DNA from 4 places in the Bacillus sp. AC266 genome. Region 3 is predicted to be linked to each of the others. Evidence: predicted binding sites of a transcription regulator. Region 3 holds the regulator's gene; each other region holds the start of a gene.

Region 1 (7,615 bases), on a different contig from region 3:
AGCTGCAAGCGGAATATCTTGCATCGGGTTATCAATGACGCGGAATACGTTCATCATAATATTTACTTCTGTCGCTTCAAAGTAACCAGTCGCAAGGTCAGCATATACCGGAATTCCTTGTAGTTTTAACTCTTCCATAATTTGCGGCGCCCATGGCATGGAGCGAAGTAAAATAACGAAATCACGATATTGCACTGGGCGCATACTATCAGTTTTACGATCATACACTGCATAGCCTGAATCGACCATTGCTTTAATACGCTGCGCCATAAGACGAGCTTCAAGCTGCGCTTTTTCTACTTCGGCACCTTCTTCACCGTCTTGCACTTCTTCCTCAGTTTGCTGAATACATAATAGCTCTGCCGCTACATCTTCACCTTCTGGATAGCTAGCACCTAGCTTTAATTCAGCGTCAGCATCATAATCGATTTCGCCGACTTCTTCGCCCATAATTTGTTTGAAAATAAAGTTCGTACCTGCTAGCACTTCATGACGGCTACGGAAGTTTTTCGCTAAGTCAATCTTCATTCCGCCGCCCGATCCTTCTTGTGTGAAACGTTTATATTTTCCTAAGAATAAACCAGGCTCTGCTAGTCGGAAACGATAGATTGACTGTTTTACGTCACCAACCATGAACAAGTTTCCTTCACTCTCAGAATCTTTCGTTACGAATTTAATAATTGATTCCTGTACGAAGTTCGTATCTTGATATTCATCAACTAGTACTTCAGCAAATTTATTACGATATTGAAGTGCTACTGCTGACGGCTTCATTTCACCGCCTTCACTTTGCTCGCTTAAAATTTGCAAACAGAAATGCTCTAAATCTGTGAAATCGACCATTCCTTTATCTCGCTTAATCGCTTGGAAACGCTCTGTAAATACTTTTACAAGCTTCACGAGTTTTTCTAATACAGGATGCATATCTTGAAAATCTCGTAAGAAACTTTCGGGTCTGCGGCTAAATAGCTCTTCTTGTAATTTCTTCACTTCATCTTTCGCTTTATTACGAAGAGAATCTACTTGTTTTACAACATCTTCGTTGTAATCACTTTTTTTAATACGCTTTAACGTTTGCCACGATACATTTTGCATCGCTTCATAAACGCTTGTCCACGATCCACTCGCTGCTGAGGATAACGTTCCAAGTAAAGCTAAATCCGCTTGTAAAGTTTCAACGCGAGGCGCTGGACCATCAGGAAGCATTGCGAGTTCAGTCGCCTTACGAATATGCTTTTCCGCTGTTTCAAGCTGAAACTTCACATCTTCTAATAAGTAAGAAGCGTACACTAAATCTTCAATCGTCTTTCCTTCAACGTCGTATGCTTCTACTAATTTATCAAGCCACTTCTCCGGGTTTGGATGCGCTCTTGATTCTGTATGAAGCGCTAAAATCATTCGTTGTAAGTCATCGTCACTACGGTCACTCGTATAACGATCAACTAGTTCAAAGAAAATACTATTATCTTCGATTCCATATTCTTCTTCTAATATGTCATCTAGCACTTCTTCTTTTAATAACTCATTTTCTGTTTGGTTCGCAATACGAAAACGAGGATCGACATCAAGCATGTAATAATATCCTCTAATAACTTGTAAACAAAATGAATGAATTGTAGAAATGGAAGCTTTATTTAATAAGCTAAGCTGCTTTCTTATATGCTGTGAACCTGGCCCATCAATTAATACTTTTTCTAACGCTTCCCCAATTCGATTTTTCATTTCTTGCGCTGCTGCATTCGTAAATGTTACAACGAGCAGGCGGTCGACATCGACTGGATTTTCCTCACTTATAATCTTTTTAATAATACGTTCAACTAATACCGCTGTTTTCCCTGATCCAGCTGCCGCTGCGACTAAAATATCACGTCCGTTCGCTACAACCGCTTTCCACTGGTCATCTGTCCATTGACTACCTTCTGGTTTCTGAGGCCAATTTTCTATCATTCTCCGCCAACCTCCTCTCTAATTTTCTCCATCGCTTCGCTATCTTTCATATCTTTTAACGTACGGAATTGGTTATCTTCAAGTGATTCATCAAATTGACAAACAGATTTGAAGTTACAGAACGTACATGCCGCTTTATTCCCCTTTTTGTAAGGAGCAATATCGATAACACCTTCTGTAATGTCTTTTCCGATATTTTCAAACGAGTGGTGTACATATTTTTGAAGTACGTTAAACTCTTGTTCACTTGCAATGCTAGAACGCGCACTAAAACTACCATCTTTTTTCAGACCAGCAGAAATAATATCAGAGCTTCCTGTTGAAAGTTTATTATCCATTAAACGCACAACGTCAGCATCTCCTAGTACGAGACCTTTCATTTTAAATTTCTTTAAAATTTCTTTCTCAATTTCTTCTTCAGATGCATCGCCTTTCATCTCAACAATCGGGTTATGAATATGGAAATACAATACACCCGCCGGTGATGCAGTACTGCCCTTTTTCATCCACGTATGTGCATTTGAAGTAACAACATCTAAATACGTTAACATTTGAAGTGCGAGTCCGTAATACACTTCTGTTAAATCTAACGCTTTCGAACTTGATTTATAATCAATAATACGAAGGAACGTACCACTCTCATCTTCAGCCTTATCAACACGGTCAATACGGCCAACTACTTCCATCTTCACACCATTTGGCAACGCAAATTCCATTGGCGGAAGAGATCCAGTCCCGCCCATACCGAACGGTACTTCTAAATCAACTGGTACAAATCCACTCGACTTCGCATGTTCACGAAGAATAAGTGACGTACGGAAAATGATTTGTTGTAGTTTTTGCTTTAAATAGAAATGACGGTTCGAACTTAATAAAATTTGTCTTTGTAATAACGGTGCAATTTCTTCTATTACTAAAGCAGAAAGGTGTTCACACTCTTTTATTGATAAATCCGCCCAAGTCCGATTTTCACGTAATAGCTTGTCTGCAATTCTCTTCAGCGCTGCATGGAATAATTCACCGATATCTGGCGCATCAAGTTTGAAAATATCACGCTCTCTTAGCGATAAACCGTGCTGGGCAAAATGAGCGTACGCACAGCGATTAAATAGTTCCATACGAGAAACGCTTCCCTTAATTGTATCTCCATATAAATCCCTACTTACATCTGTACTTAGTTTCTGTGCACGATTTCGGTAGAATAAACTTGATAACACACGGCTACTTTTTTGCTTCCATTCATCTGAAGTAACGTAGAAGTTATATACGTCCCACCAAAAGTCTAAATTGCCTTCAAATCCGTATCGCTTCCACGTTTGCAGTTGCTGCATGACATAAGACAACGTTACTTCTGGCGTTGCTACATATGAGATTTGTTCCGAACGCGATAAGTCATTTACATCATTCGTAATAAACGATTCTTTCACATCAGGGAACATTCTTTTTATTTTTTTAATAAAACTAGAAGCAAGTAACGTCTTTCCTTCTTCATCCGCAAGCGGACAGGAAATGTATAACTTCTCAGATGCTCTCGTCACCATTTGATACATAACGAACTGTTCTTCTAATAAAGTTTGTCTCGTCGTTGGTGCTAATTCGATACCTGCAGCGGTGAGAACATTTCTTTCCTCATCAGAAAGCATACCTTCATCCATAGGCGCTGCTGGAATCACTCCTTCATTTACTCCAATAATGAACGTCGCTTTAATATCTGATAATCTAGAATGATCAATATTAGCAACTAACACTTGATCTAGTGACGGCGGAATGTTCGCAAATTGAAGTGCCTCAAGTCCTGTCGACATAACCTCCGTAAACATTGAAAGGGACATCTTCTCTTCGCCAAGCATCTCAACGAACGTATCAAGAAGATTCATCACTTCTTCCCATACTTGCTCATGGTCTGTCGCAAATAAGAAATCTCCATTTTCTTCTGCACGAACACGTAATTCTTCTAGTTTTTTCGGAACGTCAAGCTCCTCTAAAAATAAATATACCGCTTCGCACATTTGCATAACTGTTCCAGCACGCTTCAGTCTTTTTTGCATACGAATAACTGGCGTTCTTACAACGTCGCGAAGTCGATTTATTCTCTCTTCCATTTCACGCTCACTGTCTGTTATCATTTCGCTCGCATCATCAAGAGAACGATAACGACGATACATCCACGGATCTTCAGAAGTCCATCTCTTCCCTTGTACACCGTACGCTAAACAGTAGTTTTCAAACTCATCCATCTCTTCGCGCATCGCTTCTTTTCTTACATCTAATGGATATAAAAGCTCTGTTTTCACGCAGCGAAATACTGCATCATAACGCCAATTCCCGCTAATAATCTCGAGTGCAGAACGAATACATTCTACTAGCGGATGATGTGACATTGGGCGTTTTTCATCGATGAAATGCGGGATATTATAATCCGTAAATAACGTTCGCATTACGTCGTAATAACTTTCTCCGTTACGAAGAAGGACTGCGATATCTCGGTAACGATAGTCTTCATCCGCCACAAGTCTTCTAATTTCACGAGCTACACCTTCTACTTCAGCTCGTAAATTAGCTGCTGTACTAATTGTTACACTCGCTTCACCATGATACTTTTCATTCGGACGCGCTTCATAATGCGTTTCTAAATGAGCTAATGCTGGAGAATGAAAACGCGGTTGTTCCATAAGTGGAATTGTTTTTTCAATTTCTATTTTCTCTTCACGCGCTACTTGTTTTATTCGTTCATACGTTAACGTCGTTTCATAAAATAAATCTAGTTCATTCACTGGCTGCGCTAACGTTTTTTCATCTATCGTTAATGTTATTGTTACTCTTGTTCCTAATCTCATTAGCCCTCTAACGATTTCTAGCTCTTGAGGAGAAAATGAATGGAATCCATCTATATAAATTTCCGCGCCTTTTACATACTCAGAGTCTGAAAGCTTCTCAATTAATAATTGTAAGTAGTCTTCTGAATCTAAATACTTTCCGATTAAAGCACGTTCAAAATCATCATATAGTAACTGTAAATCATACACTTTATTCGCTAGTAGCTTTTGCTCTGCACTACTGCTATGCGTGTCTAATTGTTGCCACATTTCATATACGTTAGACGGCGTCACATTGTAACGTTTAAACTCAGCAATCATACTACCAAGATGTTCAAAGAAACCGTTTTGCTCCGCTGCTTTTTGAAACACCGATAATCCATCTTTACGAGATTCTACAATTTTACGAAGCAACATATGTACACCAGCTTCATCAATATGAAGACGACTCGCTCCGCCAACTTCTTGCAGCACCTTCCACGCTAATCGCGAGAAACTAAAAACTTGTGCCCGAATAGAACCTCTTACCTCTTCACTCCCAATTAACGCCTGCTGCGTTTGGAATGTCATCTGTTCTGGCACAAGATATAATATTGTTTTCCCTCTTGGGCGCTGTTTTAACTCTTCTTGCACTTCGTGTAAACAAAGTGTACTTTTTCCACTTCCAGCTCTACCAATCACAAATCGAAGTGACATGAAACCCCACCTTTCACTTACATAACGAACGTTAGTTTGCTATCACAATTGTATTATAGGACGATAAAAAAGACAAACATACTCGTTTGTCTTTTCCTTATACTTCATTTTATTATATCAGCCTTTTGAGAAATTCGTTTGTACCTCTTGAATCGGCCAATATCGTAAATCAACTTTACCGACAACTGTATCAGCTTTCACAAAGCCGAAGTGCCTACTATCCCAGCTACCAAGGCGGTTGTCACCAACTACAAAAATAGAACCGGGTGGTACAAACTTTTCTTTCGTTAACTCTTCTAGTTTAAAATCGCCTGTTAATTGCCGTCCATTTGTCTCTTTCTTATACGTCTCTAAATAAGGTTCATCCACGAATTGTCCGTTTATATATAATTTATCATGCTTATATTCGATATGATCCCCAGGTAAACCGATAATTCGCTTTACATAGTCCTCTTTTTTATTCGCATGAAAAACGACGACATCAAATCGATTCAAGTCCCCTACTTGATAACTCACCTTATTCACAACGAGCATATTTCCATCTTGCAATGTCGGCATCATTGACTTCCCCTCTACAACGTACGTTGAAAAGAAAAACGTTCGAAAAAATACAGCTAATAGTACACCAATTAAAATTGTTCTTACCCACTCTAGCCCTTCTTTTTTCAAAGTTTTCTTCATTCGCTTCTCCCCTCGCCCTTTAATGATGAAGCTTATCTTTACAAAGAAGACTTTTCCTAATGTAGTTCTAACTTTACTTCAATTTTTTTACCGACATACCATAAAATGAAAATAACAACGCCCACAATAACCGATTTCACCGGCTTATGAATAAATGACACTAAATCATGACCGATATACGTTAAAATAAAGATCATAACAAGCTTTCCAAATGCTAATGCTAGTCCAAACTGTTTTACGCTAATGCGAGACAAACCAGCTACAACATTTATAAGCGCAGATGGTGTGAACGGAAAACAAAATATAACAAAGATTGGCGCGAACCCTTTTCTTTCAATCCATCCCATCGCTTTTCGCACTCTCTCATGCTTATTTACAAAAGAAAAGAAACGACTTCTTCCAAAGCTACGAATAATGAAAAATACAAGCATTGCACCAATTACTGACCCAATCCATGAATAAAGAAAACCGAACCAAAAACCAAATGCAACAGCATTCGCCAACACAAACACAATGAGTGGCAATGCCGGAATAAGCGCCTCTATCATCGGTAAGCCAATACCGAGAAGCGGTCCGAACGCACGATAACTTTCAACAATATGATCCATATTTTCTGGTGAGAAATACTCTTTGATCGTTTGAAAATCCATTCTACACTTTACCCCTTTACTCTAATTACTACCTCTACTGTATCATCGCTTAAATGAAAGAGGAAATGGTAGATACGACATATGGAGATGTATTTATTAAAGTTTCCATATCATTCGCTAGAATTCCTTCATTATTATGCTATGATAATCTTTCAATATTCGACAAGGTTTGTTGTACGTTTGGTTGTTTGAGGAACAATATTTTTTGATGATTTTTTCGGTAAATGAAATTACACTGGTGATTTTCTGAATACATCGACCACAATTTGATTTTCATCGACTTTCCGACAAAAACAGACAAATAAAAAGGATGAGTCCCCCCATCCTCTCCCTTTCACACTTCGCCTTCCTTCACAAAATACACTTTCTCATATGCTGGTGTTAATTTAGATTCTTCATTTTTATCAATCTCTTTAAAGCAAGGATTTCCTTGTTTTTTCTTACGATCTTCATACTCTGTCCGTAATTTCGCTGTACGATTTTGCTGATTTTCAAAGCTACTTTTTGATATTTCTAGTTTCACAGCGAAACCATTTATAAATCTAATAATAAGATTTCCATCTTTTAATTCTTTATTATCTTCAATATGAAAATGAGATAACCACGCACACTCTTTTCGAGAATAAGAATACGTAGGGAAAAAATAAAGTTGATCTGTCGGGCTAATTGCGATAGGAGCTTTATGTGTAATACGAGTTAACTCCTTCGTTCCTTCTTTTCTTCCAAAGAAACTGGAACCATGCTTCCGGCAACTTCTCTCTATAATATCAAGAGGCTTTTGAAATACGAAAAAAGAATCTTCCATTTCTACAATTCGCGTAACAA
Region 2 (7,615 bases), on a different contig from region 3:
CATGTGGATCTAACGCAAATTCAAAACCCTAGTTTTTTGAAAGATATGTCTATCAGTGAACTAGAGGGGTTGAGTGAGGATATTCGTAAGTTTTTAATTGAAGAGCTCTCTCAAACAGGTGGACATATTGCACCTAATTTAGGTGTAGTAGAACTCACAATTGCTCTGCATAAATTATTTGATAGTCCGAAAGATAAGTTTTTATGGGACGTAGGACATCAATCCTATGTACATAAAATTTTAACAGGGCGTGCGAAAGAATTCGGCACATTAAGGCAATACCAAGGTCTATGTGGTTTTCCAAAACGCTGCGAGAGTGAGCATGATGTTTGGGAAACTGGTCATAGTTCGACATCGTTATCTGCTGCAATGGGAATGGCTCTAGCACGTGATTTAAAGAAAACGGAAGAATACGTTATACCAATCATTGGCGATGGTGCATTAACAGGCGGAATGGCTTTAGAGGCATTGAACCACATTGGGCATGAAAAAACGGACATGATTGTTATTTTGAATGACAATGAAATGTCAATTGCACCAAACGTCGGTGCACTTCATAATGTACTTGGTCGTTTACGTACCGCAGGGAAGTACCATTGGGTAAAAGATGAACTAGAGTATATATTGAAGAAAATCCCAGCAGTCGGCGGGAAAGTTGCTGCGACAGCAGAGAAAATAAAAGATAGTCTAAAATATTTACTAGTATCAGGCGTCTTTTTTGAAGAATTAGGCTTTACATATTTAGGTCCGGTCGATGGGCATGATTATGAAAAGTTATTCGAAACGTTGCAATATGCAAAGAAAACAAAAGGCCCAGTACTTGTTCATGTTATTACGAAAAAAGGAAAAGGTTATAAACCAGCTGAAAGTGACGTTATTGGAACTTGGCATGGAACAGGATCGTATAAAATTGAGTCAGGTGACTTCGTTAAACCGAAAGAAGTTGCACCAGCATGGAGTGCTGTTGTTAGTGAAACAGTGCTTAAGCTAGCGAGAACGGATGAACGTATCGTTGCAATTACGCCTGCAATGCCTGTTGGATCGAAACTTGAGAAATTCCAAAAAGAATTTCCGGATCGCATGATTGATGTAGGTATTGCAGAGCAGCATGCTACAACAATGGCAGCTGGTATGGCAACACAAGGGATGAAGCCGTTCTTAGCAATTTATTCAACATTTTTACAAAGAGCATACGACCAAGTTGTTCATGATATTTGTCGCCAAAATTTAAATGTTTTCATTGGAATAGATCGCTCTGGATTAGTAGGAGCAGACGGTGAAACGCATCAAGGTGTATTTGACATCGCGTTTTTACGTCACTTGCCGAATATGGTGCTTATGATGCCGAAAGATGAAAATGAAGGTCAACATTTAGTATATACAGCGATGCAATACGAAGATGGACCGATTGCTTTACGTTATGCACGCGGAAATGGACTTGGCGTTCAAATGGATGAAGAATTAAAGGCGATTCCAATCGGTACATGGGAAACGTTAAAAGAAGGCACACAAGCAGCAATTTTAACGTTTGGTACGACAATCCCGATGGCAATGGAAGCAGCTGAGCGTCTTGAACAAGCTGGAGTATCAGTGAAAGTAGTGAATGCTCGCTTTATTAAGCCGATGGACGAAGCATATTTACATGATCTTTTAGGGAAAAATATACCGATTTTAACGATTGAAGAGGCTTGTTTAATCGGTGGCTTTGGAACGGGAGTAGTTGAATTTGCTTCTGAGAACGGATACCATAGTGCTTTAATTGAACGAATGGGTATTCCTGATCGCTTCATAGAGCATGGTAGTGTAACAAAACTGTTAGAAGAAATTGGTTTAACAACAGATGCTGTTGTAGACCGTATTCATACAATGATTCCATCAAAACAAAAAAGGGCGTAACAAATGAGCGTAAAAAAAGAAAGAGTAGATGTACTATTAGTAGAGCGAGGACTTATAGAAACGCGTGAGAAGGCTAAACGTGCTGTTATGGCAGGTCTTGTATATGCGAATGAAATGAGACTCGATAAGCCAGGGGAGAAAATCTCACAAGATACGGAGATTACGGTGAAAGGGCAAGTCATGCCGTATGTAAGCCGTGGTGGTTATAAGCTTGAAAAGGCATTAGAAACATTTCAACTTGATTTACAAGATAAGGTTATGATAGATATTGGTTCATCAACTGGTGGTTTTACAGACTGTGCGCTTCAAAATGGGGCGAAGTTATCCTACGCATTAGATGTAGGATATAATCAACTTGCGTGGAAATTGCGTCAAGATGAGCGTGTTGTTGTGATGGAACGAACGAACTTCCGTTACGTGACACCGGCAGATTTAGAGCGTGGTTTACCGCAGTTTGCAAGTATTGATGTTTCATTTATATCATTAAGGCTTATATTGCCGGTTTTAAAAACAATGCTTATGCCAAATGGTGATGTAGCTGCATTGATTAAACCTCAGTTTGAAGCTGGACGAGAACAAGTCGGGAAAAAAGGCATTGTTCGTGATAGAAAAGTACATGAAGCTGTCGTGGAAATGATTGTCGATTTTGCTCTTAAGGAAGGCTATAATATCGAAGGTTTAACATTCTCACCAATTACAGGCGGGGATGGAAATATTGAATTTTTAATTCATCTAAAGTGGCACGGTGAGCGTGAGAATGGCGAAAATCATTCTCCGGTTTCTATTGAGCAAGTTGTTACAGAAGCACATGATGTTTTAAAACAAAAAGGGAAAGGGGAATAACATATGTTGTTCCTCTTTTTGTTGTAATCGTATAATGATTGTAAAAACAATTGTGTACAAGTAATGGATTATACGGTAACATAAATAAATGAAGTATACCAATGTTTAAACTATGGTAAGAGATAGTGTGAGGTGCAAATGTATGAATAAAGGTCAGCGCCATATTAAAATCAGGGAAATTATTGCTAACAAAGAAATTGAAACACAAGATGAACTAGTTGATATTTTACGTAATGTGGGGTTTAATGTAACGCAAGCAACAGTATCGCGCGATATTAAAGAACTGCACTTAGTGAAGGTGCCATTACATGATGGCCGCTATAAATATAGCTTGCCAGCAGATCAACGATTTAATCCGTTGCAAAAATTAAAACGAAATCTAGTGGATTCATTTGTAAAATTAGACACGGCAGGACATATGCTTGTGCTAAAAACATTGCCTGGTAACGCTCATTCACTTGGGGCACTCATTGATCATTTAGAGTGGGATGAGATCGTCGGAACCATTTGTGGTGATGATACTTGCTTAATTATTTGCCGTACACCTGAAGATACAGGTGTTGTCTCTGATCGTTTCTTAAATATGCTTTAACAGAAAAATCTTGTTTACTTTCCTCTGTAAAGTGGAAAGTAAACAAGATATTTTTATTGGCGAAAAATACGGATTTTCAAATACAATACATTATTTTTTTTGAATGAAGTTAGAAAATAGGTGGATTGACCCGTAAAACGAATGTTTGGTACAATGGAGCGGGTTAGAAGAGTAATTTATACATACAAACATATAGTATAACTATTTGAATGAAGAATACTGAGAAAAGCCCTTAATAGGGGATTAGTTTATAACGAGGTGAATGGGGCATTGTTATCGGAATTATCGATCAGAAACTTTGCTATTATTGAGGCATTAAATATTTCTTTTCAAAAAGGTTTAACCGTTTTAAGTGGTGAAACAGGAGCTGGAAAATCCATTATTATTGATGCAATTAGTTTGCTTGTTGGTGGCCGTGGTTCAGCAGAATTTGTTCGATATGGAACAGAAAAGGCTGAGATAGAAGGCTTATTCTATGTAGAAGATGACAAGCATCCATGTATCGCAAAGGCAGAAGAGTTAGATATAGAAATAGAAGATGGCATGATTATTTTGAAGCGTGACATCGCTGCGAACGGAAAAAGTGTCTGTCGTGTAAATGGGAAACTTGTTACACTCAGCATATTAAAAGAGATTGGAAAAACGCTAGTTGATATTCATGGACAGCATGAAACACAAGATTTAATGAATGAAGAGCGTCATATGTTTATGCTTGATCATTTTGATGGAAATCGCATTGTTAAACAATTGGGCATATATCAAAATGTATATACAGACTATGAGAAGTTAAAAAAACAGCTGAAATCTTTAAGTGAAAATGAACAACAAATGGCCCATCGTCTAGATTTAATTCAATTCCAACATGAAGAAATTCGTAAGGCGGATTTAAAAATGGATGAAGAATATGAATTGACTGAGGAACGATTAAAAATCTCCAATTTTGAAAAGATTTATAAAGCATTAGGAGATGCGTATCGTTCGTTAAGTGGAGACGGACAGGGATTGGATCACGTAAGAAATGCAATGGGACAAATGGAGAGTATTACGCACTTAGATGAAGCGTATCAAGAAAATCATGATTCTATTGCGAATAGTTATTACTTATTAGAAGAAGTTGCATACCAGCTTAGAGAAAAATTAGATATGATGGAATATGATCCGAAACGTCTAGATGAAATTGAAACACGTTTGAATGAAATCCGTATGTTAAAGAGAAAGTATGGAAATACTGTAGAAGAGATTTTAGCGTATGCTGATAAAATTGAACAAGAAATTTTTACGATTGAAAATAAAGACGTACATATTGAAACGACGAGAAAGCAGTTAACGAAATTAGAAGGTGTTATTGTAAAAGAAGCAACGTTGTTAAGTACTATGCGTCATGAGCTTGCAGATCATCTTACAAGCGCTATTCATCAAGAATTAAAAGAACTATATATGGAAAAAACGAAATTTGAAGTGAGAATTATGAAGAGGGTAGGAAATGTAGAAGAACCTCTCGTGGAAGGAACACCGGTAAAACTTACGGCGGATGGCTACGATCATGTGGAATTTTATATTTCAACGAATCCGGGTGAACCGTTAAAGCCACTTTCAAAGGTCGCTTCTGGCGGAGAGTTATCTCGTATTATTTTAGCTTTAAAAAGCATTTTTTCTAAGCATCAAGGTGTTGCATCTGTTATTTTTGATGAAGTGGATACGGGTGTGAGTGGTCGGGTTGCACAGGCTATTGCGGAAAAAATTTATCGTGTATCAGTAAACTCGCAAGTACTTTGTATTACGCACTTACCTCAAGTAGCTTCAATGGCGGACTCTCATTTATTTATTAGAAAACAAGTGGCGAATGATCGTACGATTACATCGGTTACTGTGTTAAGTACGGATGAAAAAGTAACAGAAATTGCTCGAATGATTTCTGGTGTTGAAATTACAGATTTAACGACAGAGCATGCGAAAGAGTTACTTACGCAAGCGCATCATTTCAAACAGACAGCAGAGGCTATCCAGTAATGGATAGCTTTTTTTTCTCAAATGACGATTTCTTAATTCTTCCGGTTATAAATAAAGCGCTGCAAGGAGAGATTAAAAAGTGAAGCCAAGAGGCTGAATGTGGGGTAGGAGCGAGGAGAGTGAACAAATTGAAATTAGAAAGATTTCGAAAAATAATAGGTCTTTGTCTCCTTGTTTCTCTAGTTTTTATTGGATGTTTTAAACCGCTTCGAACGTTTATTTCATCTCCGAAGCAACTTGTTGTTTTTGAAGGACAACAATCAGAAATAGCATCATTACCAGTTTTTAAGGCTGCATCTACAAATCGTAATGTGTTTACTGTAAGTTCAAATGAACAAGAACTTATGGTAAATTCTCACCAAAATGGTGAAGCTGATATGGTGTTTCAACTTGCTGGATTTCCAGTGAAAAAAGTAAATGTGAAAGTATTAAAAGATTTTAAAGTTATTCCAGGTGGACAATCGATTGGTGTAAAATTGAACACAAAAGGTGTACTTGTTGTAGGCCATCATTTAATTCAAACTGAAAAGGGTAAAGTATCTCCTGGTGAAACAGCTGGTGTACAGATTGGAGATATGATTACTGAAATCAATGGTAAAACAATTGAAAGAATGAGTGATGTAGCACCATTTATTCATAATAGTGGAGAAACAGGTGAACCGCTTAATCTTGTTTTATTAAGAGATGGAAAATATATTCGTGCTAAGCTAACACCACAAAAAGACAATGGTGAATCCTCTTACCGAATTGGACTGTATATTCGTGATTCAGCAGCTGGTATCGGAACGATGACATTTGTACATCCAGATTCTATGAAATATGGAGCGCTTGGTCATGTAATTTCCGATAATGATACAAAAAAGCCAATTCAAGTAGAAGATGGACAAATTATGCGTTCGACAGTAACGTCTATTGAAAGAGGAAGTCACGGGAACCCGGGAGAAAAATTAGCAAGATTTTCACCGGATCGTGAAGTGATTGGTAATATTACAATAAATAGCCCGTATGGTATTTTTGGGAAATTAAACACAGATATGACAAACGGCATAATGGATAAAGCAATGCCTATCGCATTATCCCATCAAGTAAAAGAAGGGCCAGCGAAAATATTAACAGTTATTGATCAAGATAAGGTGGAAGCGTTTGATATTGAAGTTGTTAGTACGGTACCACAAAAGTTCCCGGCTACAAAAGGTATGGTTATAAAAGTGACAGATAAACGTTTACTAGCAAAAACGGGTGGTATTGTACAAGGAATGAGTGGAAGTCCGATTGTACAAAATGGGAAAGTAATTGGTGCGGTTACACATGTATTTGTAAATGATCCAACGTCAGGATACGGTGTTCATATTGAATGGATGTTACATGAGGCTGGAATTAATATTTATGATCAAGAGAAAAAAGCGAGCTAATACATATTAGCTCGCTTTTCTTTTGAAAAATTCGTTGAAATTTTGTAAAAGCTCCGCAAGAGCTGTTTTTTGTTGTAAGATATAAGCAAAGGGTTGAACGTTTCGCTGTAATTCTATGATGGAATGTGTTGCGAAAGTAAAAAAATGAACGATAAACATATTTTTTTGTGATTTTATCGGAAAGTAAGAAACTTTAAAGGGAATTTTCACACAATTGTCGAACAATTCATGTAGCCTAGAAGCTTACACATGTCGGAAGAATCGATTCGGTAAGGGAGGAAAAACTGTGGAGAAAATTAAAGTATGTCTTGTGGATGATAATAAAGAATTGGTATCGATGCTAGAGAGTTATGTTGCTGCCCAAGATGATATGGAAGTTATCGGAATTGCTTACAATGGTCAAGAATGTTTAAACTTATTGAAAGAAAAGCAGCCTGATATACTCGTTTTAGACATTATTATGCCACATTTAGATGGTCTAGCTGTGCTAGAGAAAATGCGACATATTGAAAGGTTAAGACAACCTAGCGTTATTATGTTGACAGCATTCGGACAAGAAGATGTGACGAAAAAAGCGGTTGATTTAGGGGCATCATATTTCATATTAAAACCATTTGATATGGAGAATTTAACAAGTCATATTCGTCAAGTTAGTGGTAAGGAAAGTGCTACTATTAAACGTCCATTACCATCTTTCCGATCAGCAACAACGATAGATGGAAAACCGAAAAACTTAGATGCGAGTATTACAAGTATCATTCATGAAATTGGTGTACCCGCTCATATTAAAGGGTACATGTACTTACGAGAAGCAATCTCTATGGTGTACAATGATATCGAATTACTAGGATCTATTACGAAA
Region 3 (7,615 bases):
ACCATATATAATAAAACATATTGAATCAAATATAAAAATTGCTATTTTAGGGGTGACAACGCATTACATCCCCCATTGGGAACAAGCACATCATATTAAAGATTTACAATTTGAAGATGCATTTGAAACAACAAAAAAATGGGTTTCTTACATCCGTAAACATGAAAAACCAGATTTACTAGTCGTAGCCTATCACGGGGGATTTGAACGTGATTTACAAACCGGAGTACCGACTGAAGTTTTAACAGGTGAAAACCAAGGATATGCAATGTGCCATGAAATTGAAGGCATAGATATTTTACTAACAGGCCACCAGCACCGAGAAATCGCTCACACCGTGATTAATGGTGTAACAATTTTACAGACCGGATGCAATGGACACTCAGTTGGAAAAGTAACAGTAACATTCGAAAAAGCAGAACAAAAATGGGTGAAAAAAGAGAGTTATTCAGAGTTATTGCCCGTACAAGGAATTGCGGCAGACCAAGATGTTCTTTCCTTGGTTGCCAATTATGAAGAGAAAACACAAAATTGGCTTGATAAACCTATTGGAATAATTTATGGGGATATGCAAATTTCCGATGCTATGCAAACACGTTTGCAAGACCATCCTTTTATTGAATTCATAAATAAAATACAGATGGATATAGCTAATGTTTCAATTTCTTGTACAAGTTTGTTTCATAATACATCTCCAGGTTTCCCGAAACATGTAACAATGCGTGACATCGTTTCTAATTATATTTATCCAAATACATTAAAAGTAATTAGAATAACCGGAGCGGATATAAAAGATGCTCTCGAACTCTCTGCTTCTTATTTCACATTAAAAGCAGATGGAACCATCATCGTAAACCCTACCTATATAGAACCAAAACCACAACACTATAATTACGATATGTGGGAAGGGATTTCGTATGTATTAAACATTTCAAAACCAATTGGAGAGAGAGTAGAGTCTTTGCAGTATAAAGGCGCTCCTCTTAATATGAATGAAGAATATGACGTTGTTATGAATAATTATCGTGCAAGCGGTGGCGGGAACTTCTTTATGTTTCAAAATAAACCAGTAGTAAAAGACATACCAACAGATATGTCTGAACTTATCGCTAACTATATATTGAAGCATAAAAGGATAGAAGCAACAAAAAATGAAAACTGGAAAGTTATTAAATAACAATTTTAACAAATAAAAAAAGATGGGCTATGCCCATCTTTTAATTTAATTTTGCATTATCCTGCTTTTTTAAAGCTTTTAATTTCGCCGGTGTAACGTCCGTGCCTTCTTCGTTAACGACTTTAATTCCTTTTAATTCGTTTAACATATTTTGACGAAATCCTTTTAAATATTGTTCACGAAGCGATTGGCGCTCACGTTGTTCTTCTTCAGTTAAGCCTTCAGCTTTTGCTTTTTTCGCTAAGAAGTTAATGCGTTCAATGAGTTCTTGACTTGGCATCTCGAATCCCCCTTCTACTCAAAACTGATTATTATCATACAATAGTTAGTCCTCTTTATCAAGCAATTGCTTTGTATATTCTACATACCTTCGATGTACAGTTGCTTTTGAAACATCATGACCAAAACCACGAAGTGTTGCTGCAATTTCTTCAAAAGTTAATTCATTCCGGCGCAAACGTACAATTTCCTCAATTGGCACTTCTTTTTTCTCACGTCCTACGCTTAAATGACGATTTTTCAAATTATTTTCTGGACGAAATCCTTTCTCCACTGCTCTTTGCATGCCACGTTTAATTTTTAAATTGTGGATCTTTCTTTGATACTCTTCAACGATCCCAATTATATTTAGCACCATCGAATCAGAATCTGAAAGCTGTAATTCACCACTATGCGTGTGCGTATAAACTTTTATCCCCTCTTTATGTAAACAATGCATTAATGCAATCTTTGCATTTCCTCTACCAAGACGCGTTTCATCTTGTATAAGTAGTACATCAACTTGTTCATCTCGAATTGTATCTAGCACTTCTAATATGCCATCACGTTCAATTGTATAACCGCTAGCCTGCTCCTCAATTACCTTTGTAACATCCATTTGATAGCGCTCAGCTAAATGCAATAATTCATCTTTTTGACGCAATAATGATGTTTCCTGTTCTTCTTTTGTTGTGCTCACACGTGCATAAATAATTGCATTCATTTTGAACCCTTCTTTCTCACTATATTTTCCTTATAGTGTATCATAAATTTGCCTTTCGTTCGAACTTATGTTTGTAGAATGTTTTTTCGCATGTTATACTTAATAATAAGAAAAATGAAAGAAAACGAGGTGTTAGAAAACATGGAAAAGTTAACGAAACGCCAGCAAGACATTCTCGACTTTATTAAGCTAAAAGTACAAGAAAAAGGATATCCACCTTCCGTACGTGAAATCGGTCAAGCAGTCGGCCTTGCTTCTAGTTCTACAGTGCACGGACATTTATCACGACTAGAAGAAAAGGGATATATTCGACGCGATCCAACAAAACCACGCGCAATTGAAATTTTAGGTGACAACCGAACGGAAACACAATCTGTTATTCAAGTTCCAATCATCGGAAAAGTTACTGCCGGTTTACCGATTACAGCAGTCGAAAGTGTAGAAGATCACTTCCCACTTCCAGCTAGTATCGTTGCTGGAGCAGATCAAGTGTTTATGTTACGCATTTCTGGAGATAGCATGATTGAAGCCGGTATCTTTGATGGTGATTTAGTTGTTGTTCGCCAACAACAGTCTGCATACAACGGTGAAATTGTAGTTGCTTTAACAGAAGATAACGAAGCAACTGTTAAACGTTTCTATAAAGAAAAAGATCATTTCCGTCTGCAACCGGAAAACTCTTCACTAGAACCTATTATTTTAAAACAAGTGTCAGTTATTGGAAAAGTAATTGGCGTATATCGTGATTTACATTAAAAATAATAAAAAGAAGATAATTCCCTTATTTATATAGGTAATTATCTTCTTTTTATATTTTGATAGATTTCCGTTCATTCAAAAGAATGCGTTTCATTAATTATTAACGCGTTTCAATAGTAACATCTCCAGCAGCGGTTTTACCGCTAATCTTTTTACTACCATTACCAATCGTTATATTTTTATTGTCTTCATTAAAAATTGTCACGTCTCCAGCAGCAGTTTGCCCAGTTATAACTGCATCTTGTGGTTTTTCCAATAAAGTAATATCTACATCTCCAGCAGTTGAACTTACCTCTAAATCATATTTAGAATCATGATCAATAATATCTATATCCCCACTAGCCGTTTTTGCTGTTACTTTCCCTATTACTTTTTTAAAATTCACCTCACCAGCTTTTGTAGACCCCTCCACACTCTTTGCTGTTACATGTTTCAAATCCACTTCTCCGGCGAGTGTTTCAACACTTACGCGGTCACTTTTCACATTACTTATTTCTATTTGTCCAGCGGATGAATTTACTTTTATCTCTTGATAAGAACGTTCAGGTACTAATATAGTCAATGTAGGCGTTTGAAATCCGAAATTGTAAAATGAAAAATCAAATGAAACACCTTTTTCTATTTCCCCTATGATTTTTAATGTATCACCATCTTCAGCAATACGAATCTCCTGTTTACTTACGTCTCCTTTTTGCTTTACATAAAAAGAGGAATCAGGAGATTTTTGGACAACAATATCTCCAGCATCTAACTTAACTTCTACATTTTTTAGCGTTTCGTTTTTAATTACGTCCTCTTTATCTCCTTTTTCTGCAGTTTGTACTGCTTTTTCATATGTTTGTGAAATCCCTATTACTCCAATAATGATACAAGCGATAGCTACTAATAATATCTTTTTCATCATCTACTCCCCTTTTATCATTTTGAAGTTCCAGACTACATAGCGTACACATAATCTTTTAAACCACTTCGTACTATAATAAGCTACAATACATAACAACAAACCTACTCCGACAAACGTTATACTAACGAAAAGATCCAACCATATAAAAGTGCCCATAAATACTTTTACAATAACGAAAAATGGTGTCACTACACTAGCAATACCACCGACCCAAAAAGAAAATATAAAAGCTATAATTGCAACTAACGGGCCTAGCACGATAATAAAATTAAACAAACTAAGTCCAACCGCTGCCATGACAGCTCTTGTCACATTTGAAGTCGACGGATCTTTTTTCATTTCATCAAATCGATACATCGCAAGTAAGTCTTTCGCAATTACTTTCGGAGAGCCAAGACCCTTTATTATTTCTGATTCAGTTTTCCCTTCTTCTACCCCAAACTGAAAGTGCTCTTCATAATCGAATAAAATATCTTGTCTCTCTTCTTCTGGTAACTTTCTAAGATGACTTGATAATTCTTTAAGAAACTGCTCTTTACTCATCCCATTCCACCCCTTCAATAATTTCTTGAACACCTTTAGCAAAATCACGCCACTCTGTTACTAATAACGTAAGTTGCATCTCCCCTTGCTCTGTTAGTTGATAATATTTACGGGGCGGTCCTTCCGTCGATTCTTTTAAATACGTTTGAAAATATCCCTCTTTCGTTAAACGACGTAATAACGGATATACAGAACCTTCCGATATTAAAAATTTATTAGAGATTTGCTGTACAAGTTCATAACCGTAACTATCTTTACGTTTCACTAGTGCCAAAACACATAGTTCTAACACACCTTTTTTAAACTGAACGTTCAAGGACAATCCCCCTTTCTCATTTTAGTACTGTTCAATAAACGGTAGCTATTTTATCCATAATATACCACTTAGTATTATTTATTGCAAGGTACTGAATTATATTTATTCCCTAAATTTAGAAAACACAAATATAAAAGCCCGAATAAGACCTTTTGTAACTGACCATTATCCGGGCTATCATTCAACTAGAATTACAATAATACAAGATTTCATTCAATCTTTCTCCTCTATGAACCCACTTCCATTTGCGACCCTAATAAATTTCGAAATACACCTTTTCTCTCTTTAGCCAATTGATTAAATTCACCTTTTTGAACAATTTCACCTTTTCCTAAAACAATAACTTGATCTGCATTCCGAATCGTAGATAACCGATGCGCAATAACAACAATAGTCATCGTTCCTTTCAACCTTTCTATTGCTGATTGAATTTTTACTTCATTTTCAGTATCTAATGCACTCGTAGCTTCATCTAATACTAAAATGGATGGTTGTCTTAAAATAGCTCGAGCTAGTACAAGTCGTTGACGTTCACCGCCTGAAAGTCTCACTCCACGATCTCCAATGAGAGTATCAAGCCCTTTTGGAAGCATTCGTACAAATTCAGCTGCCGCCGCAAAATCTAATGCAGTCCAAATTTGTTCTTCACTCGCATTCGGCTCAATCATCAATAAATTTTCTCTTATGCTTGCATTAAATAAAAAAGGATCTTGTGGCACATAACTAATAGCCCGTCTCAATGACAATAAATTTTCACTTGTAAGAGGAGTTCCATCTATTAATACTTGACCTTTCTCTGGCTGAATCAATCCCATTAAAACATCGATTAATGTGCTCTTCCCAGCTCCCGAATGTCCCACAATAGCCGTCATACTATTGATTGGTATTTTCACATTAATATTTTGAAGTGCATACAAATGCTCCTTCTTATTATATCGAAAATAAATACCCTTACATTCAATACCCTGCTCTATACAAATCGGCTTTATATGTTTTTGCTGATGTATATCCTGCATTTCAACTGCTTCATTACACTCTTCTTGTAATTCCCATAAAGATTTAAAAGCAGGAATACTTGCAGCAAGCTGTTCTAAATTTGACTGAATTGTCATAAATCGTGGCCATAGTCTCGAAAAGATGAGTATGATTAATAGTAATTGGGTAGGTTGAGCTTTAAATATACTTACTGATAATAATATAAAAAATGCAATTAAAATAGCCATTGAAACTTTATAAAACAATTGAGAGTTCGACCTTATTCTCATATACTCCATTTGTTCATTACTCATCTTTTCTGTTATAGATTGTAACCAATCTATACGTGATGCTTCCAAAGTATTACTCTTTATATCTTTAATTCCATTAAAATGATCTGTTATACCAGAAAGATAGTCTTGTGCTAATTTCGAGGTCTTACCGCCTAGTATTCGTGCTTTTTTTATAAAAGCACGAGAAGCTACTAAGAATAATAAGCCAAAGACCAAAACAAATATAGTTATTTGGGGAGATAATAAAAACGCAAGCCCCACCTGTATGAATGTAAACAGAATAACAGCTAACAATTGTAAAATTAAATTAACCCCATAACTTACGCGAGCTAATTCTGTAGTTAATATATTTATTAGATTTGTTTTCCTTTTCTCTAAAAAAAAACTCCACTTCGCTTTTAGAATCATATTATATGTTTCTATTCTTAATTCTCGTACAAAAGCTTGTTGCGTTCTCGCATCCCTTAGCGTTATGTTTCGTTGTAATAGATTTTGCCCTAACACTATTAGTATATATATACCTAAAATAGAAATTAGACTTGTTGTTTTAGGGAAATCCTGCAAAAATCTATAAACAGGTGCAATAAAAGCAGTCTCCTCGCCTATATTAATTATTCCAGCCATACTTATCATAGGAATTAATAAAATAATACCTATCCCTTCAAGTAAACTTATTAAAACCATACCAAACAAATTCACATACAGAATTTTCCCTGCAGAAGAATATAATTTCTTCATAAAATATATAATATGATTCATCGATGTTCCCCCTATGACAAAGCAAGCTTCTTTGTTTTCCTCCAAAGACATAGAAACGGACGTAAAGGAAAATATAAAAAATGAAGGAATTTAGGTAACGGCAATGTTTTTGCATCAATCGGATAAGGATAGAGTTGGCTCATAATAAATAAAATTTTTTGCTGATTAGACATCAGTGAAAATAAATGCCTACTATGATAAGCAAGTACTTCTTCAGGAACAGGATCGGTATGCAAGTTTATCATTTGCTTGAAATAAAACAGCGCTTCTTGAGCTAACTGCTTTGAACGTTTTTTCGCTACTAATTCCATCATCCTCTTATCTAATCGTGCACCTAACATTTGAGATGCCAAAATTAATGCTTGTCCTCCTAAATGAAACATTTGATATTTTCTCATTAATTTGTTAATCTCACTCCAGTTAAGATCTTGATTGACAATTTTTTTTATATCCACTAACCAGCGCAATCTAGACCAACCATGTCTAGCACCATGAGAGACAAGAAATAAAAATAAATCTTCCTTTCCTAACATATATACCGAATTACTTGTAAGTGCACTTTTTCTCTTTCGCTTCCAAAGCTCTTCAAACCCAGGTTCCTTACCCGGTCCAGGATTTAACCTCCAATGAATTTCAAGTTTGATCCGCCTTGTTGGATGGAAAAATGTTATATGGTGATGCCTCCATTTCCAATCACTTAATATCGTTTGAATATAATCATCTTTCACATATCCTTGCTCTAAAAGTAGTTTTTCTACTTTTTCTAATTTTTGAACAGGAATGAGAACGTCCAAATCACAAGATGTTCGTAAAGAAATATCTCCATATAAGTCCTGAGATAGTACAGGTCCTTTTAGAAACATCGTACGAATCTCATTTTCATTAAAAAATTTATTTATTCGTTCCA
Region 4 (7,615 bases), on a different contig from region 3:
CACCCATTAAGTAACGTGGTTTATCATCAGGAAGAAGTGGTGTTGTAAACTCAAGAACACGATTCATAATATCCTTCGGTTCACCAACAGATAGACCGCCTATAGCATAGCCAGGGAAGTCCATTGAAACAAGATCTTTCGCACTTTGACGACGAAGCTCTTCAAACTCCCCGCCCTGTACAATACCGAATAAACCTTGATCTTGTGGACGTTCATGCGCCTTTAGGCAACGCTCTGCCCAGCGGCTTGTACGCTCTACCGACTTTTTCATGTATTCAAAAGTAGCTGGGAACGGTGGACACTCATCAAATGCCATCATGATATCTGAACCTAATGCATTTTGGATTTCCATCGCTTTTTCTGGAGATAAGAATAATTTATCGCCATTTAAGTGATTGCGGAAATGAACGCCTTCCTCTTCAATACGTCGGAAATCACTTAAGCTAAATACTTGGAATCCACCTGAATCCGTTAAGATTGCACGATCCCAGTTCATAAACTTATGCAAGCCACCTGCTTCACGAATAATTTCGTGGCCTGGACGTAGCCATAAATGATACGTATTGCTTAAAATAATGCCAGAATCCATTGCTTTTAATTCTTCTGGTGACATTGTTTTAACTGTTGCAAGTGTACCAACTGGCATAAATGTCGGTGTATCAAATGAGCCGTGTGGCGTGTGCACTCGACCTAAACGCGCACCCGTTTGTTTACAAGTTTTAATAAATTCATAACGAATTGCTGTCATAATTTACTCCTTTTATTTGTTTCTCATTTTAGCGTGAGATGCAACGAACATCGCATCACCGAAACTAAAGAAACGATATTTTTCTTTTACTGCTTCATTATAAGCATGAAGTACATTATCTCTATTTGAAAATGCACTTACAAGCATAATTAATGTTGATTTCGGCAAATGGAAGTTTGTAATTAAACCATCAATTGCTTTAAATTCATATCCTGGGTACATAAAAATATCTGTCCAGCCAGAAGCTGCGCAAAGCTTACCACTATTATCTGTCGCAATCGTTTCTAACGTACGAGTTGATGTCGTACCTACAGTAATAATACGGCCGCCATTCTCTTTCACGCGGTTTAATAACGCCGCAGTCTCTTCAGACATATGGTAATACTCTGCGTGCATATGATGCTCTTCAATAGTATCTGCAGAAACTGGTCTAAAAGTTCCAAGTCCTACATGGAGTGTAATGAATGCTAACCCGACGCCTTTTTGCTTCAATTTCTCAAGTAACTCTTCTGTAAAGTGAAGGCCAGCCGTCGGTGCTGCTGCTGAACCGATTTCCTTCGCATATACCGTTTGATAACGATCGCGATCTTCTAGCGTCTCTTTAATATACGGAGGAAGTGGCATTTCTCCAAGCTCGTCTAAAATTTCATAAAAGATGCCGTCATATGAAAACTCAAGTTGACGCCCACCTTGATCTGCTGTTCCAATGCAAGTTGCTTTTAACTTTCCTTCACCAAAAGAGATGACAGTTCCTTCTTTTACACGCTTCGCTGGCTTTATAAGCGTTTCCCACTTATCGCCTTCTTCTTGTTTTAGAAGAAGTACTTCAATGTGCGCGCCTGTATCTTCTTTCACACCGTGCAAACGAGCAGGCATAACTTTCGTTTCATTTAAAACTAAGCAATCCCCCTCATGTAAGTAAGAAAGAATGTCTGTAAAATGTTTATGCTCAATATCGCCTGTTTCACGATCTAACACCATTAATCTTGATGTTTCACGATCTTCTAATGGGATTTGTGCAATAAGTTCTTCTGGTAAATGAAAATCAAACAGATTAATATCCATAACTGTATCCACCTATTTCTTATTTAAATCGATTTATTATATACATAATAAAAGATAATACAATACTTAACACAATACATGTAATGATAGGAAAATAAAAGGTAACGTTACCTTTTTTCACAAAAATATCGCCTGGAAGCCTTCCTATGAACTTCCAAGCTAATCCAACAACAATGAGCAAAATACCAGCTGTAATAAGCAGCTTTGGCATCTCCGTCATACTTTTGGCATCTCCATTCCGAAATGCTCATATGCGAGCGGTGTTACGATCCGGCCTCTTGGCGTTCTTTGTAAAAAGCCAATTTGTAATAAATACGGCTCATACACATCTTCAATCGTATGAGATTCTTCCCCAATCGTTGCTGAAACAGTTTCTAATCCAACTGGACCACCGCGGAACTTTTCAATAATACCAAGCAGTAATTTATGGTCGATATGATCAAGTCCTAATTTATCTACTTGTAATAGTTCTAACGCCATTTGTGTAATTTCCATCGCAATCGTTCCGTCACTGCGAACTTGTGCGAAGTCACGTACACGTCGTAATAGACGATTCGCAATACGAGGTGTACCACGAGCACGTCTTGCAATTTCTAATGCAGCTAACGAATCTATTTCAACTTCAAACACTTCTGCTGTACGTTCTACAATCGCAGAAAGCTGATCTACTGTATAGTACTCTAATCGTGAAAGTACACCGAAACGGTCACGAAGTGGTGCTGATAATGCACCTGCACGCGTCGTTGCCCCAACTAGCGTAAATGGAGGTAAATCTAGACGTACAGAGCGAGCTGACGGTCCTTTCCCAATAACGATATCAAGGCAAAAGTCTTCCATCGCTGGGTATAACACTTCTTCAATAGATCTATGCAAACGATGAATTTCATCAATAAATAATACATCTCCTGGCTGAAGCGCTGTTAATACAGCTGCTAAATCTCCTGGTCTTTCAATTGCGGGACCTGACGTCGTTCGAATGTTAACACCCATTTCATTGGCAATAATATTCGCAAGCGTCGTTTTACCAAGTCCAGGTGGGCCATATAAAAGTACGTGATCTAACGTTTCTTCACGCATTTTCGCCGCTTCAATAAACACTTCTAAATTATGTTTCGCTTTATCTTGGCCAATATACTGACGGAGCGTCTGTGGCCGTAATGAATACTCTAAATCCGCATCTTCGTATCCAGATTCCCCTGAAAGGAGACGTTCGTCCATTATACTCACCTCTTACCATTTAGTAAAAGACTAAGTGCCTTTTTAATATATTGATCCGTCGTTAGTGATTCTTTTAATAACTCTGGTACAACGCGAGAGACTTCTCGTTCTGCATAGCCAAGTGCACGCAGTGCTTCCAGTGCTTCATCAAGTTCAACTGATGAACCTTTCTTCGTATCAAAACTTTCAGTATCTGAGAACAAATCAACAAACGCATCTGGTACAACATCTGCTAGTTTTCCTTTTAAATCTAAAATCATTTGGCGCGCTGTTTTCTTTCCGACGCCTGGGAACTTCACTAAGAACTTCTCATCTTCATGTTCAATCGCTTGAACGACCTGTCCGGTTTGACCAGAAGCTAAAATTGCAAGAGCACCTTTTGGTCCAATCCCCGATACACCTAACAATTTTGTAAATAATAAACGCTCTTCACGTGTTTTAAACCCGTAAAGTGCCATAATATCTTCTCTCACATAATGATATGTATAGACACGGATTTCTTGCTTACTTCTTTGAAATACATACGGATTTGGTGTGAAAATTTGATAACCAATTCCATTATGGTCAATTACGACATATTCCGGTCCTACATACTCCACGTAACCTGTAACATATTCAAACAAAATACGATCTCTCCCTCTCAAATCATGTATTCCATTTTAACATATTTAACAATAGAAAAGCGAGACTGCCCCAACAAATGTTCCCCGTTTACAATTTCCGTTTTTTTCTATTGACATAAATACAAAAAGAACATTAATATACAGAAGTCGATAATGATTATCAATATTAATTAAAGGGGTTACATCAGGATGAAACAAAAGCTATTTATTTTATTTACTATTATGCTAGTTGTTCTTTCTATCGTTGGCTGTTCTTCTCAAAAAGAAGAAGCAAAAGCAAAAGAACAACCGAAAACAAAAGTTGTAAAACATGCTAAAGGAGAAGCAACAATTCCAGCTAATCCAAAGAGAATTGTTGATTTATCTGGATCAACAGAGGAATTATTAATCCTTGGACATAAACCTGTTGGCACAGCAAACACATATAAAGATAAAATCCAAAATCACTTAACGGACAAGCTAGACGGGGTAAAGGCAGTCGGCTGGTACTGGGCACCTAAAGTTGATTTAGAGGCTGTTACCGCTTTAAAACCAGACTTAATTATTTTAAACAATCGTCAATTGAAAATTTATGATCAACTAGAAAAAGTGGCACCGACAGTTGTTCTAGAAACAAATCTAGAAGACTGGCGCGGTAAGTTTAAAGAAGTAGGTAAACTATTTGGCGAAGAAAAGAAAGCCGACAAATGGATTGCAGATTACGATAAAAAAGCAGACTCTTTATCTAAAAAAATTAAAGAAAAAACAAAAGATGAGAACTTTATGTTCGTTGCAGTAACACCACAAAACTTCCGTGTATACGGTAGCTTCGGATACGGTGACATCATCTTTAACGACTTAAAGCTTCCAGCAACAAAAGGTACAGATTTAAAACAAACGATGGCACAAGTATCACTAGAAGGTCTTGTTGCATTCCAGCCTGATCAAATGTTTATTGTAAACTTCGGCGGAGAAGCTGATAAAGTGTACGAAGACTATAAAAACAGTGCGGTTTGGAAAGATAATAAAGCAGTAAAAAACAATCACGTATATGAAGTATCGAATGAAGTCTTCAATACGAAAGCATTCAATCCAATCGGAAAAGATATGCTAATTGATGAAATCGCAAAAGAGATTTTAGCTAAGAATAAATAAAAAAAGCAGCTCACCCTGAGCTGCTTTTTTTATTATTTTGCACTGCGTATTGCTTCATTTTTTCGATTGTCTTCACGAATCCTTCTTTTGACTTAATACGAATACCACGCTTTAGTTTTGCTCGCTCATAACTCTCAAGCTTTTTCATATCAATTTGAAAGAAGGAATGGATCGCGTTATCACTTTTCGGTACCCCTTTAAAAATTTGCAATATCCCTTCCTCTGAAACACCAAAATAACCGCTCGTTTTCAGTAAAGGAGAAATATCATCAACTTTCCTTTGTAATACGATTTGCACATCATCACGATCAACAAGTTGCCATTCTTTATATTGCTGCAAAAACTTTTCTAAATCCGCTACTTTTTCTGTCAGTATTTCCTCACTTACTTCTCCATCAACATACATGCGCTCTAATAAAATTGTAACTTGAGGTTCTTTTTCTACTACTTCTGCCCTCACATCGGATCCATAAGCTAAGCAAAACATCACAACGAAAGCTTGCACTGCAATTAGCATCCATTTCATTTCCGTTCACCTCTTCTAGGCAAAATCATACTTTCATTTGTAGCTTTTCCGGAAATGGGGGTTTTATCCATATAAACAATAGCATTAAATTTCTAAGGAAAATAAAGTGAAACTTTAATCAGTGGGGGGTTTTGTTCATCCCCCCACTGGTTATTAGTTGAACCAATCGGGCTTTTACGGGCAGTTGATCTCCCACCTAACTCCCTCGCATTCGCCGAATTTTGAGGTGGGAGTCTTACTGCCCACAAATAGCGGGACAAAAAATGCAGATAAGGGTTAATCCTCATCTGCATGTATCATTTACTTTTATATAAAATGAAAGACGCCTGCAAAGCAGGCGTCTGATGCGTTTACGGCGAAAGACCAGGCGACCACATTCGCGTGTTTAGCACTTAAGCATATCTCTCGACTTACGTAAATTAGCTCATCGCTTTGCTAATATAACATTAACAAGGTAGAAGCGCAATATATTTCTAAATATATTTTTCTTCCTCTTTCAACCAATTGAAATTTATGTAAATTATAAATTTATTAATGTAATATATATATTACAATTAATGCTATAAATATAAACAGGGGATGAATGCCTTGAAAAAAATTAAAGATGAACGCCTCATACTTCAAACGTTAAAAAACATACGTATTGCCTTTCTTTTTCAATCAATTGGTATAATCGGAATTTTAGGCTATATCGGATTCACAGAAGGAATTGATCAAATTACGAAATCTCCATTGTGGTTATTATTTATTCTTACAAGTATTGTACTTAGTTATTTACAATTAAGCGTTTCTATCGATGTAGAAGAAAGCGAAAAGGAAATAAAGTTAACTCCTTATTACAAAATTATTTTACGCTCTCTTATTGTAGGAATTATCATGGCTATTATTTATATCATTTTCAGTCCAGAAAGACCTCTATTTGAAGCTATTTTAACAGGTGGTATTCTCTTCATATGCTTTTTAGCGTCTTACTCCGTTAGTTATTTTGTAAAAAAACGTCGTTTACAAGACGAAGATGAATAAAGAGGAAGGGCTATCCCTTCCTCTTTGATTTGTTATCGCATAGTACCAGTCAGGCCGTAACGAATGTCTCGGAACATATTTGTTATGTCACGATTAAAATCGTTTGTAGCTGTGCCGTTACGTAAACGCGTACTCATTGCATCGACACGAGTAAACATGTCATTTCTTACAGAAACATATACGTTTCTATTTCCAACTTCATTCACAACAGCTTGACGAATTTCGTTCGCCATCGCTGTTTCATTCGTCGCTGTATTACGTGGTTTTACCGCAATCGCTACATCGTTTCCATATACAACTGTAGAAACTCGATCTACGTTATTCATACGTTTCACACGATTCGTAATTTTCTCCGCAGTTTTACCATCATTGTTAATGTATGAATTGTTCATTGTAATATTACGAGTTGGGTGTGGATTAGCAATTTGCCCATTGTAATTTACATCACGATAATAGTTGGATCCTGCGTCATTACGACCGTTTCTATATGTTACATAATCTGTATAACGATCGTTACGCGTTACATTATCATTATATCGGTGTGTATCATTATAAGATGTACGCTCGTAATTATAGTTACGTCCATCCATCGCATTATTATCTTTTGGTGTACCACATGCAGCTAATGCACTGGTAACTAACAAAGAAGCAGCAATAACTTTTACTTTCGTATTCAATACAAAAACCCCCTCTGTTAGAATGAACTTCTCTTTCGAAAAGCTCCCCCTTATGATGAGTAACAGAGAGGGTTTTTACACTGTTAATATTTCACTAGGAATTTTCTAGCACTTAATGTAAATTCACCATATTCCTGACTATCACGAATACAAAAAAGGTGGGAATAACCCCACCTTTTTTTAAACTTCCTCTTCGTCCTCTTCTTCTGAAACTGGTTCTCCAAATACGTTTGGTGGGTCCGGCTGATAATACATCGTTCCTGGCTGTGGTGCATATGCTGGCTGAGTTGGTTGATAATATAAAGGATTAGCATATTGTGGTCCACCCGGTTGTGGACTATATAACCTACTTTCTCCTCCGCATCCACAATCTTCTTCACCTTGCACGAGTGGCGGCATATTATTATCCATTGGCATCATATTTGGATTTGGCATAGAAGTATATTGCGGCGCCATTTGTTGATACGGCATTTGATTGTATGGATTTTGTTGCTGATACGGCGGATATGGCGGCATCATTGGCTGTTGATATGGCATCATGTTTGGCATTTGATTGTTATCCATTATCGGCATCATGTTTGGCATTTGGTTGTTATCCATT

Evidence for each region. Region 3 encodes LexA, which represses DNA repair genes until DNA is damaged. Its sites were predicted from a motif close to CGAACATATGTTCG; they were not measured.
Region 1: addB (helicase-exonuclease AddAB subunit AddB) is a predicted target of LexA. The motif match lies at 5,485-5,498, and genes of this name have one in related genera.
Region 2: recN (DNA repair protein RecN) is a predicted target of LexA. The motif match lies at 3,466-3,479, and genes of this name have one in related genera.
Region 4: ruvA (Holliday junction DNA helicase RuvA) is a predicted target of LexA. The motif match lies at 3,725-3,738, and genes of this name have one in related genera.

The regions. Positions count from the first base shown of each region.
Region 1 is NZ_CEEDEC010000005.1:19,344-26,958, forward strand. Features, by position in the region: gene addA (helicase-exonuclease AddAB subunit AddA) at 1-1,947, opposite strand, end outside; gene addB (helicase-exonuclease AddAB subunit AddB) at 1,944-5,459, opposite strand; gene lepB (signal peptidase I) at 5,577-6,140, opposite strand; gene AC0IXC_RS20060 (TVP38/TMEM64 family protein) at 6,197-6,790, opposite strand; gene AC0IXC_RS20065 (competence protein ComK) at 7,125-7,615, opposite strand, start outside.
Region 2 is NZ_CEEDEC010000002.1:620,044-627,658, forward strand. Features, by position in the region: gene dxs (1-deoxy-D-xylulose-5-phosphate synthase) at 4-1,896, shown strand; gene AC0IXC_RS10800 (TlyA family RNA methyltransferase) at 1,900-2,739, shown strand; gene argR (arginine repressor ArgR) at 2,882-3,331, shown strand; gene recN (DNA repair protein RecN) at 3,602-5,341, shown strand; gene spoIVB (SpoIVB peptidase) at 5,461-6,753, shown strand; gene spo0A (sporulation transcription factor Spo0A) at 7,040-7,615, shown strand, end outside.
Region 3 is NZ_CEEDEC010000009.1:33,856-41,470, reverse strand. Features, by position in the region: gene AC0IXC_RS26150 (bifunctional metallophosphatase/5'-nucleotidase) at 1-1,177, shown strand, start outside; gene AC0IXC_RS26145 (DUF896 domain-containing protein) at 1,218-1,457, opposite strand; gene AC0IXC_RS26140 (YneB family resolvase-like protein) at 1,503-2,159, opposite strand; gene lexA (transcriptional repressor LexA) at 2,301-2,915, shown strand; gene AC0IXC_RS26130 (DUF4097 family beta strand repeat-containing protein) at 3,019-3,822, opposite strand; gene AC0IXC_RS26125 (DUF1700 domain-containing protein) at 3,823-4,365, opposite strand; gene AC0IXC_RS26120 (PadR family transcriptional regulator) at 4,358-4,681, opposite strand; gene AC0IXC_RS26115 (ABC transporter ATP-binding protein) at 4,909-6,708, opposite strand; gene AC0IXC_RS26110 (nucleotidyltransferase domain-containing protein) at 6,720-7,615, opposite strand, start outside.
Region 4 is NZ_CEEDEC010000002.1:405,052-412,666, reverse strand. Features, by position in the region: gene tgt (tRNA guanosine(34) transglycosylase Tgt) at 1-748, opposite strand, end outside; gene queA (tRNA preQ1(34) S-adenosylmethionine ribosyltransferase-isomerase QueA) at 761-1,813, opposite strand; gene AC0IXC_RS09615 (DUF2905 domain-containing protein) at 1,833-2,033, opposite strand; gene ruvB (Holliday junction branch migration DNA helicase RuvB) at 2,030-3,031, opposite strand; gene ruvA (Holliday junction DNA helicase RuvA) at 3,037-3,654, opposite strand; gene AC0IXC_RS09600 (iron-hydroxamate ABC transporter substrate-binding protein) at 3,844-4,788, shown strand; gene AC0IXC_RS09595 (BofC C-terminal domain-containing protein) at 4,799-5,314, opposite strand; gene AC0IXC_RS09590 (branched-chain amino acid ABC transporter substrate-binding protein) at 5,903-6,337, shown strand; gene AC0IXC_RS09585 (YhcN/YlaJ family sporulation lipoprotein) at 6,370-7,014, opposite strand; partial or broken gene AC0IXC_RS09580 (spore coat protein) at 7,195-7,615, opposite strand, start outside.